One region of the Rhodovulum sp. BSW8 genome, then DNA from elsewhere that is predicted to be linked to it. Evidence: riboswitches for the same ligand, from Rfam matches in the RefSeq annotation. Region 1 holds a riboswitch; the other holds the start of a gene.
The links. Region 1 has a riboswitch for thiamine pyrophosphate ahead of thiM (hydroxyethylthiazole kinase). Riboswitches for the same ligand answer to the same signal wherever they lie in the genome.

Region 1 (5,674 bases):
CGCGACCCGGGCGGGCGGCTCATCGGGTTTCTTTCGGCCGACCGGATCGAGGATCTGGCCTCCGAGCTGGGCGCGCTCCGCTATCAGGCAGGCCAAAGCTATGCGGCCTTTGCGGGCGGGGCCGCTGTGGTGGCGGGCGACTGGCCGACCGGCGCCACGCCGCTGAGCCGCCGCTTCGACTGACCGGCCCCGCCCCAAGGGGGTCCGTCAGACCGGGAGGTTCCTCAGCGCAAAGAAATGGTCGGTCGGCCCATGACCGTGCCCGACCGACAGCGCCGCCGCGCCCATAATAGCGGCGCGGGTATAGGCGCGCGCCGCTTCGGCCGCAGGGCGCATCTCGCCCGTCCGGGCAAGCCAGGTCGCCAGCGCCGACGAGAGGGTGCAGCCGGTGCCATGGGTGTTGGGGCTGTCGATCCTCGGCCCCTCGAACCAGACCCGCCCGGTCGGGTCCAGCAGCAGATCGGGGCTGTCCGAGCCGGACAGATGGCCGCCCTTCAACAGAACGGCGCGCGGCCCCAGCGCCAGAAGCGCCTCGGCCTGGGCCTCCATCCCAAAGCGGTCTTGCGCCTCGGGACGGCCCAGAAGGTCGGCCGCCTCGGGCAGGTTCGGCGTGATCGCGGCGGCCATCGGCATCAGATAGGCCGAAAGCGCGGCCACGGCCTCTTCGGCCAGCAGCCGGTCGCCGCCCTTGGCCACCATCACCGGGTCCAGCACCACCGGCGCGTCGAGCCCGGCCAGCGCCCCGGCCACCGCCTCGACGATGGCGGCCGAGCCCAGCATGCCGATCTTGACCGCGTCGATGCGGATATCCTCGCGGATCGCGCGGATCTGGTCGGCGACCAGGGCGGGCGCCACCAGCTCTGCCCCGCGCACCCCCTGGGTGTTCTGGACGGTCAGGGCCGTGATCGCGGCCATGCCATAGCCGCCATTGGCGCCGATGGCCTTCAGATCGGCCTGAATCCCGGCCCCGCCCGAGGGGTCGGACCCGGCAATCGACAGGATATTGGGGATCATGCGCTTCTCCAGGCTTCGGCCAGGGCGCGTGCCGCCGCCGCCGGATCGGGCGCGGCGGAAATCGCCGACACCACGGCCATGCCATCGGCGCCCGCCGCCTTGACACCGGCCGCGTCCGCGACCCCGAGCCCGCCGATCGCGACGCAGGGCAGGGTGGTCCTGGTCACGATCCGCCCGAGCCCCTCGACGCCCAGCGGGGCCGCGTGATCGGGCTTGGTCGCGGTCGCATGGACCGGGCCGACGCCCAGGTAATCGACCGCATCCGGGGGGATGGCGTCGAGCTGAGCCAGGGTCTCGACCGACAGGCCAAGCAGCCGCCCCGGTCCCAGGGCCTTGCGCAGCGCGCTTGGGGCGCCGTCGGACTGCCCCACATGGAGCCCGTCGGCCCCTGAGGCCAGCACGACCGCCAGCCGGTCGTTGACGATCAGCGGCACGCCGCGCCGGGTCAGATCCGGTTTCAGCTGCCGGGCGAGCGCGATCAGATCGCTGTCGCTGGCCTGCTTGTCGCGCAACTGCACCATGCTGGCGCCGCCCCGGACCGCCGCCATCACCAGATCCGGCGTGGCGCCGTCGGGGGTGACGAAATAGACGGCGAGCGTCTTGCGGTTCATGAGGGCTCGACCCGTGCGCCGAGGTCCAGCGCCTCGGGCGTCATGGCGTGCAGCGCGTCGAGCAGCGCGACCGCAAAGCTGCCGGGACCGGATGCACCCCTGGCCGCGATTTCGCCTGCCAGCCCGAAACAGGCCAGCGCCGCGACCGTCGCCTCGGCGCGATCGGCGCCCTCGACCGCCACGAAGGCCGCGACCAGCGCGGTCAGCGAACAGCCCAGCGCGGTGACCTTCGGCATCATCGGGTCGCCATTGGAAACGCGCCAGGCGCGGGTGCCGTCGGTCACGTAATCGACCGGCCCGGTGACCGCGACCACCGCCCAGCTGCGCTGGGCGAGGGCCCGCGCCGCCGCCTCGGCCGCCTCGACCGGGTCGGCGCTGTCCGCGCCCTTGCCGCGCGTGGCGGCCCCGGCCAGCGCAAGGATTTCGGACGCATTGCCCCGGATGACTGCGGGCTCCAGCGCGAGAAGATCGCCGCAAAGCGCCTGACGGTACGAGGTTGCGCCAACCGCCACCGGGTCGAGCACCCAGGGCAGCCCCGCCGCCCGCGCCGCCCCGGCCGCGGCCTTCATGCCGGCGGCCCAATGCGGCGAGGGGGTGCCGATATTGATCGAGAGCGCCTGCGCCAGCGGCGTGAATTCACGGGTTTCCTCGGCCGCGTGCAACATCGCGGGCGAGGCACCCGCCGCCAGCAGCACATTCGCGGCGGTGTTCATGGCGACGAAATTGGTGATGCATTGCACCAGAGGCGCGCGGTCGCGCATCGCGGCAAGATGGGCGCCGGGCGTGGGGCTTGCGGTTTGGCTCGGGGCGCCGGTCGGGGTCTCTGTCGCGCTGGGCATGGCTGTCCTCCCCTGGCATCGGACGGCCGCATCGGCCCGCTTTCGGGCCCGGCACGCGACTTCCTCCGCCAGCATGATCTGGTTCAGGTTCTAAGGGTGCTTCTCAGCCCGGGCAGATCCGGACGCCCCTGTCACGGGATCCACCAAACCACGTCCGGGCGCGGATGAAAAGGCCCCGGGTGAGGGCCGCGCTTGCACGCGGGGGACGCGGCTGCCAGAAGACGGGCACCCCCCACGGGGGCGGATCGGATGAAGGGATGGCGGGCGATGACAGAGCATGATGTTGCGGCGGGCCGCGAACGGGCCGGGCTGGGCCGCGCGTGACGCCCGCGGCGCGGATCGCGGCGGCGGCCGAGCTGCTCGATGCCTGGCGCGAGGGCGCTCCGGCCGAGAAGCTGCTGACCACCTGGGCGCGGCAGAACCGCTTTGCCGGCTCGAAGGACCGGGCCGCGATCCGCGACCATGTCTTCGATGCGATCCGCTGCGCCCGATCCTTCGCCGCGCTGGGCGGCGCGGCGACGGGGCGCGGCATGATGCTGGGCGCCCTGCGCGCCGAGGGCACGGACCCCGGGACGGTCTTCACCGGCGAGGGCCACGCCCCGGCGCCGCTGTCCGAGGCCGAACGCGCGCCCATGCCCGGCCTGGCGGATCTGCCCGAGGCGGTCGCCTGCGACTGTCCCGAGGCGCTGGAAGAGATGCTTCGCGACAGCCTCGGCCCGGCCTTCCGCCCGGTGATGGACCTGCTGCGGCACCGCGCGCCGGTCTTCCTGCGGGTCAATCTGCGCCGCAGCGGCCGGGACGAGGCGGCGGCTCAGTTGGCGGGGGAGGGGATCGAGACCCGGCCGCATGCGCTTTCGCCCACCGCGCTTGAGGTGACGGCCGGGGCGCGGCGCGTCCAGCAGTCGCGCGCCTTTGCCGACGGCGTGGTCGAACTGCAGGATGCGGCTTCGCAGGCGGTGGCCGATCTGATGCCGCTGGATGCTGGCGCGCGGGTGCTCGACCTTTGCGCGGGCGGCGGCGGCAAGACGCTGGCCATGGCCGCGCGCGGGACGGCCCGGCATTACGCCCATGACGCGGCCCCGCAAAGGATGCGCGATCTGCCCGACCGGGCCGCCCGGGCGGGAATCGCGGTGACCTGCCTTGACGGCGCGGATCTCGACGAGGCAGCGCCCTTCGACCTGGTGCTCTGCGACGTGCCCTGTTCGGGCAGTGGCGCCTGGCGGCGAAGCCCCGAGGCCAAATGGCGCACGACCCCCGACGATCTGGCCCGGCTGACCGCGCTGCAGGCGGGCATTCTCGACCGGGCCGCAGCACTGGTCGCGCCGGGCGGGCATCTTGGTTATGCCACCTGCTCGCTCCTGTCGGCCGAGAACGACGCGCAGGTCGCGCGGTTTCTTGCCAATACGCCGGGCTGGACCGAGGTCGCCGAGCGGCGCCTGACCCCGCTTGATGGCGGCGACGGATTCTATGCGGCGGTGCTGCGGCGGGGCGATGGCTGACAAGGGTTACGCTGCGTTATCCGGCGATCCCGTGCCGCCGGGTCATCTCGGGCGGGTCGCATTAACCTTCGATTAATAGCTGTGGAGAAAGAGTGGGCAAGACGCTCTTTCCGGGAGGCCTCATTGTTGCGTTTCGTGCCCGTTCTGGTGACTGTCCGGCGATCCGCGGCGGCCCATGCCGACCGCGCCTGGGTCGCTTTGGCGCTTGGGGTTCTGCTGGTTGCGGCGGCCTGGACATCGCCCTGGCCCGGGCTTTTCGCGCCCTTGCTGACGGCGGGCAGCACGCTGGCCTGCCTGGCCGTGCTGCTGCGCCTCTTCGGGCGGCCGGTGTCGGACATCCCCTCGGACCGGTTGCGGCGGCTCTGCGCCAGTGCGCCGGGCGCGACACTGGTCACCGATTCCGAAGGTTGCGTGCTGATCGCAAGCCCCGAGGCGCTGCGCCGTGTCGCGGCGGTGCGCGGCCAGCCGGTCGCGGACGCCCTGCAGGCGTTCTTTGCCGATCCGGGTCACGCCGTCGCCGACCTGATCTCGGCCGCCGCCCGGGGCCTTCCGGCCTCGGCCCAACGTACGTTGGCCTCCGGGCCGCTTCGGATCGCCGTCGAACGCGCCGGGTCGGGGCTGTTTCTCTGGCGGCTCGAGTCCTGTGCCGCCGACGGGCCGGAAATCGCGCTGCCGATGGTCCGGCTCGATCCGGTCGGGCGTCTCGCGGTCATCAACGCCGCGGCCCGCGCGCTGATCGGGCAAAGTCCCGACAGCGTGGCGGCCTTGCTGGGCGGCGCATCGGACGAGACCGAAGAGGTGATGGTCGAAACCCCCGAGGGGCCGAGCCGCCGCCGCCTGGTGCAGCTGCGCATGGCCGATGGCGGGCGCGAATTCTATATCCTGCCCGAGGCGGCCGGGGCGCGGGCCGCGGAGGCGCCCGAAGGGTTCCTGGACGCGCTGCCGGTCGCTCTCCTGCAGCTCGACATCGACGGCACGGTGCGGCTGTCGAATGCCCGGGCGAACAAGCTGCTGGGCGCCTATGCCGGCGAGGCGTTGAACCTCTGCGACCGACTCGAAGGGCTGGGACGGTCGGTCGGCGACTGGCTGGCCGATGCCGCCCAGGGTCGCGCCCCCAACACCGCCGAAGTGCTGCGTGTGGCCCGCGATGACCGCGAGCTTTTCGTGCAGGTGGCGCTGGCGCGGATGGGCGGCGGCGGTCTGGTCGCGGTGCTGCATGACGTGACCGAGATGAAGACGCTGGAGGCGCAATTCACCCAAAGTCAGAAGATGCAGGCGATCGGCCAGCTGGCGGGCGGGGTGGCGCATGACTTCAACAACCTGCTGACCGCGATTTCGGGACATTGCGACCTGCTGATGCTGCGCCATGACGCGGGCGATCCCGATTACGGCGATCTGGTGCAGATCCACCAGAACGCCAACCGCGCGGCGAGCCTCGTGGGCCAGCTTCTGGCCTTCTCGCGCAAGCAGACGCTCAGCCCCGAGGTGATGGACCTGCGCGACACGATGGGCGAACTGGCCCATCTGCTGGACCGGCTGGTGGGCGAGAAGGTGCGCCTGAGGATGCGCCATGCCGAGGCGCTGCCGCCGATCCGCGCCGACAAGCGCCAGCTGGAACAGGTGGTGATGAACCTCGTGGTCAATGCCCGCGACGCGATGCCCGAGGGCGGCGAGATCCGGCTGGAAACCGAGGCGGTGCAGCTGAGCACCG
Region 2 (5,674 bases), on a different contig from region 1:
GGAGGCGGGCGTGATCTCGGTCCTGTTCCTCGGCGTGCTGACCGTGCTGCTCTATCTGACGAACAAGCGTCTCTGGGCCCCCTACAAGCCCAAGAAGAACGTCTGATCGCCGGACCTCCGGTTGACGGAAACGCGCCCTTCGGGGCGCGTTTTTCGTTTGTACTCCGGTTTGCGCAACGGTTTGCGCATTGGGCCGCCGACCGTGCCCCGGACCGGGCGTGTCATGGGTATTTTCGCCAAGAAGAAGCGAAAGGCGCGATCAGCCCAGATAGGCGCGCAGCGCGGGCGGCGGGTCGGCCAGAAGCTTGGCCGTCGCCCGGGGCGCATGGGCGCGACCTTCCGCGACCAGGATCGTCTGATCGGCGATGGCGCGGGCATCGGCCGGGTCGTGGGTGACGAACAGGACGGTGGCGCCGGTCTCGCGCGCCAGTTCGGCCACGAGATCGAGCATCCCGGCCTTGAGCGCGGGGCCGAGCGCCGCGAAGGGCTCGTCCAGCAGCATCAGCGGCCGGTTGCGCAACAGCATCCGGGCCAGCGCCACCCGGCCGCGCTGGCCGCCCGACAGCGCCGCCGGTTTCCGGGGGCCGAGTCCGGCCAGCCCGACCCGGGCGAGCGCGGTTTCGACCGCGCGGGTCTGGTCCCGGTCGAGCCGAAGGCCGGGGCGAAGGCCGAGCCCGACATTCTGGGCGGCGGTCAGGTGAGGAAAGAGGTTGTTGTCCTGAAAGAGCACCGAGAGCGGCCTGTCGCCTGGCGCGAGCGGGCCAAGATCGGTGTCCATCCAGAGCACCCGGCCCCGGTCGGGTGCAAGAAAGCCCGCGATGGTGTCGAGGATGGTCGACTTGCCCGCGCCTGAGGGGCCCAGCAGCGCCACGATCTGCCCCGGCGCGACCGTCAGGTCCGCGGTGAGAGAGAACCCGCCTTGAAGGATCGCAAGGCGTTCAAGGCTCAGCATGGGCGCGTCCTCCGCGGTCGAAGATCCAGAAAAGCCCAAGGCTGAGGGCCAGCAGCAACAGGGCGGCGGCGGCCGCGCTGTCCATCCGGTAGGCCGCCATCAGCCCGTAAAGCTGCAGCGGCAGGGTGGCATGGCCCGGGTCGGAAAACAGCGCGATCACGCCCAGATCGCCCATCGAGAGCGCGGCCGACAGCCCCAGCGTGAACCCGATGGGTCGCCTGAGGCGCGGCAGCAGCATCAGCTTGAGCCGCGCGCGCCCGGCCATGCCGAGGCTGTCGGCAAGGCGGCCATGGTTGCGCTCGGCCTCGGCCACGGCGGGCACCAGGGCGCGCAGCGCGAAAGGCAGGCTCATCGCGGCATTGACGGTCGCGGTGACCGGCAGGGCAAGAATTCGCGGATCGGCCAGCGGGTAAAGCAGGATGAAAAGCCCGGTGCCCATCACCAGCGGCGAAGCGGCGATGGTGAGCGTGCCCGCGGCCTGCACCGCCCGGCCGCGAAGGCCCTTGAGCCGGTCGATGGCGATGGCCATCGGCAGGGCCAGCGCCAGTGTCAGCGCGGCCGAGCCAAGCGCCACGGCAAGCGAGCGCAGCGCGGCGGAATAGACCGAGGCGGGCAGGCTGGCCCATCCCGGCAGGCCGCGGAAGGCCACCATGACAAGCGGCAGGATCAGGAACAGCGTTGCCAGCGTCAGGCTGGCCCCGTCCTGCAGCCGGAGCCAGCGCCCGTTTGTGCCAAACTGCGGGATCGGGCGGCCGAGCCCCGGGCCGAAGGCGCCCGGCACGGCGATGGCGAAGGCCGCCAGCGCGGCCGCGACCGAGACCCCGACCTGGATCAGCGCCAGCCAGGCGGCGCGGCCGAGGTCGAAATCGAAGCGGAAGGCCTGATAGATCGCCAGCTCGACCGTCGTCGCGCGCGGCCCGCCGCCCAGCGTCAGGGCGACTGCGAAGCTGGTCAGACAGATCAGGAACACGACAAGGAAGGTGCCGGGCAACACCTCGCGCAGCATCGGGCGTTCGATATGGGCGAAGTGCGCGGCCGGGCCGAAGCCGAGCGCGGCCGCAAGCCGGAAGCGTTCGGCCGGAATGGCCAGCCAGCCCTGAAGCACCAGCCGTGTGGCGAGCGGCAGGTTGAAGAAGACATGGGCCAGCACTACGCCGCCCGGCCCGTAGATGTCGATGGGGCCAAGCCCAAGAGGCGCAAGGGCGGCCGACAGAAGGCCGTTGCGGCCGAACACGGCCAGAAGGCCCATCGCCGCGACGATCACGGGCAGGATGAAAGGTGCGCCGAGAAGGGTGATCAGAAGCCCCCTGCCGGGAAAGCGGCGCCGGGCCAGCGCCCGGGCCACGGGCACCGCCAGCAGGGTGCTGAGCGCGGCCGAGGCCAGCGCCTGCAAAAGCGTGAAGCGCACCGCCGCCAGATCGGCAGCGCCCAGCCGGGCGGCCCCTTCCGCCCGCCAGGCGACGGCCGCGATGGTGCCAAGCGCGAGCGCCAGCGTCACTGCGGCGGCGCCCAGCCCCAGCCCGGTCGCGATGCCTAGCGGCTGAGCGCGTCGCGCCATTCGGCCAGCGCCTCGTCCCGCACCTCGGCTGCCTCGTCCGCCGGGAAGATCAGCGCGGTTTCGGGCCGGATCAGCGTCTGGTAGCCCGCGGGCAGCCCGGCTTCGGGAGTGACCGCCGGATACATCCAGTTGGTCGTGGGGATCGCCGCCTGGAAGGGTTCTGTCAGCATGAAGTCGAGGAATTGCCGTGCCAGTTCCGGCTGGTCGGACGAGGCCACGATGCCCGCCACCTCGATCTGCAGGTAATGGCCCTCGTCGAAACGGGCGGCGGCCTTGGTATAGTCCTCTTCGGCGATCAGGTGATAGGCGGGCGAGGTGGTGTAGGACAGCACCATGTCGGCCTCGCCGTCGATGAACATGCCGTAGGATTCGGTCCAGCCCTTGGTCACGGTCAGGATATGCGGCGCAAGCCCCTCCCAGATCTCGGGCGCGCGGTCGCCATAGGCGGCCTTGACCCACAGCAGCAGCCCCAGACCGGGGGTCGAGCTGCGCGGGTCCTGGATCACGATCTTCAGATCCTCGGGCGCGGCGATCAGGTCCTCGAAACTGGCGGGCGGCTCGGGCAGGCGGGTCTTGTCGTAGACGAAGGCGAAATAGCCCCAGTCATAGGGCAGGAACAGCGGGTCCTCCCAGCCGACCGGCAGGTCTAGCACGGCGTCGTCGCGGCCATGCGGCGCGAACAGCCCGGTCTCGGCCGCGGCGGCGGTGAGGTTGGTATCGAGCCCCAGCACGACATCCGCGTCGGTCCGGTCGCCTTCCAGCCGCAGCCGCGCCAGCAGCGCCGCGCCATCGCCCGCAGGCACGAAGGTCAGATCGCAGCCGCATTGGGCTTCGAAGGCGGCTTCGACGATCGGACCGGGACCCCATTCGGTCACGAAGCTTTCATAGGTGTAGACGGTCAGCTCGGGCCGCTCGTCCGCCGCTGCGGGCAGGGCGGACGCGGCCAGCGCAGCGGCAAATACTGTGAAACGCATGGTCCTCCTCCAAAGATGGGGGCGGACGGGCAAGGGTGGAAATCTGTCCATGGGCCTTCCCTCCGCCGGTTCTAACCGGTTCAGGTTCAACGGGTTCGCGGGTCGCGCATCTCAGCCCCATGGGGCACCCCGAGGTGAGGGTCACGCTAGCGCCCCGCCGCGCGGTCCGCAAGCCAAACTCAGGTCCTGTCCCGCGCGCCCTGGGCAAACCCCTTGAGAGGCGGGCGCCCGGCGGCTATGCCCATAAGCCAAAGGAGATCGTCCCCATGAGCCAAGAATGAGCCTGAACACCTTCGGCCATCTGTTCCGCGTCACCACCTGGGGCGAAAGCCACGGGCCCGCGCTTGGCGCCACGGTCGATGGCTGCCCGCCCGGCATCGCGGTCGACGAGGCGATGCTGCAGCACTGGCTCGACCGCCGGAAGCCCGGGCAAAGCCGGTTCACCACCCAGCGGCAGGAACCCGATGCGGTCGAGATCCTGTCAGGCGTCTTCGAGGGGCAGACCACGGGCACGCCGGTGCAGCTGATGATCCGCAACACCGACCAGCGGTCGAAGGATTACGGCGACATCGCGCAGAAGTTCCGGCCCGGCCATGCCGATATCACCTACTGGCAGAAATACGGCATCCGCGATTATCGCGGCGGCGGCCGGTCCTCGGCGCGCGAGACCGCGGCGCGGGTGGCGGCGGGCGGCGTGGCGCGGGCCGCGCTGGCTTCGCTTGCGCCGGGCCTGAAGATCACCGGCTACATGGTGCAGATCGGTCCCCATGCCATCGACCGCGCGCGTTTCGATGCCGATCAGATCGAGCGCAACCCGTTCTGGGCGCCGGATGCGCAGGCGGCGTCGGACTGGGAAAGCTACCTTGACGGGCTCCGCAAGGCCGGCAATTCGGTCGGCGCGGTGGTCGAGATCGCGGCCTCGGGTGTGCCCGCGGGCCTAGGCGCGCCGATCTATGGCAAGCTCGACACCGATCTGGCGGCCGCGATGATGAGCATCAATGCCGTGAAGGCGGTCGAGATCGGCGAGGGCATGGCGGCCGCGGCCCTGACCGGGGTCGAGAATGCCGACGAGATGACCATGGGGCCCGACGGACCGGTCTATGCCTCGAACCATGCCGGTGGCATCCTCGGCGGGATCTCGACCGGGCAGGATGTGGTGGTGCGCTTCGCCGTCAAGCCGACCTCGTCGATCCTGACGCCCCGGCGCACGGTGACGGTTGCGGGCGAAGAGACCGAGATCGTCACCCGGGGACGCCACGACCCCTGCGTCGGCATCCGCGCGGTGCCGGTCGGCGAGGCGATGGCGGCCTGCGTTCTCTTGGACCATCTGCTGCTGCATCGCGGTCAGGTGGGCGGCAATCGGGGCCGGATCGGCTAGCGCGTCGGAGGCGGTTCGCCGCAGGTCGGGCAGGCCGACCGTGTTGCGAGAACCGCGTTCGCCCCTCGCCGATGGCGGCTGCGACATGCTCTGAAAGCGATTTGTCGGTGATCGCAGGACAGCCTGGCGGTTTCGAAGGCCGTCCGGTGCGAGCTCTGCAGCCGGAGGGCCGATGGGGGAGAGGCGTCGCGCAAGCATGTCGCCACGTCCGTCTTTCGTATCTTTGTCATTTGCGGGTCCCAGGTCCGGCCTGCGGCCGCCACCGACGGTCAGGTTCGGCACGGGGCACGCTCCGCTGCAAAGGGGGGGTGGGGCTATCGGAGATGGGGCGGCATTCTCTCGCTGGAAACGCCGCCGGAAATCCGCAAGGCGCCCCACGATTGATCCGTCGCGGAGCAATTTCCGGACTTAATTTTTAAATTCATATGATTAGGTTTCAGGTGGTGGGCCGAGAGGGAATTGAACCCCCGCTGTCGATGGGTGTAAACCATCCGCTCTACCCCTGAGCTATCGGCCCTCCGGGCGGAAGATGCCCTGGCGCATCATGTGCATGGTCCGTCATGGCGTCGGTCCACCACAGGGTGCGCCGCGCGGTCTAGCCGGTGATGCGCGATGGCGCAAGCCCGGGCGTGGTCCACGGCTGGGGCGGTTTCCCGGGCGGTGCCCGCGTTCGGGGGGCTTGGCGGCCGATCCTGACTGGTACGGGCGGTGGGGGGCAGCCCCATAATTTCATAAATAAAACAGGATTTTAAGCCATCCTCAACGCGCTTTATAGGGTCTTGCCGGACCTTGTCGTGGTTCGCACCCCCATG

Region 2: linked by a shared signal. The riboswitch ahead of thiB (thiamine ABC transporter substrate binding subunit) and the one ahead of thiM (hydroxyethylthiazole kinase) in region 1 are both predicted to bind thiamine pyrophosphate.

What each region holds. Positions count from the first base shown of each region.
Region 1 covers NZ_QNVX01000005.1:286,765-292,438, forward strand. The annotation lists gene DSD19_RS03610 (M1 family metallopeptidase) at 1-183, shown strand, start outside; gene thiD (bifunctional hydroxymethylpyrimidine kinase/phosphomethylpyrimidine kinase) at 208-1,014, opposite strand; gene thiE (thiamine phosphate synthase) at 1,011-1,625, opposite strand; gene thiM (hydroxyethylthiazole kinase) at 1,622-2,464, opposite strand; TPP riboswitch at 2,508-2,604, opposite strand; gene DSD19_RS03630 (RsmB/NOP family class I SAM-dependent RNA methyltransferase) at 2,785-3,963, shown strand; gene DSD19_RS03635 (ATP-binding protein) at 4,099-5,674, shown strand, end outside.
Region 2 covers NZ_QNVX01000032.1:40,192-45,865, forward strand. The annotation lists gene DSD19_RS14035 (cytochrome c1) at 1-106, shown strand, start outside; gene DSD19_RS14040 (ATP-binding cassette domain-containing protein) at 260-952, opposite strand; gene DSD19_RS14045 (thiamine/thiamine pyrophosphate ABC transporter permease ThiP) at 939-2,510, opposite strand; gene thiB (thiamine ABC transporter substrate binding subunit) at 2,486-3,484, opposite strand; TPP riboswitch at 3,525-3,626, opposite strand; gene aroC (chorismate synthase) at 3,762-4,862, shown strand; tRNA gene DSD19_RS14060 (tRNA-Val) at 5,304-5,379, opposite strand.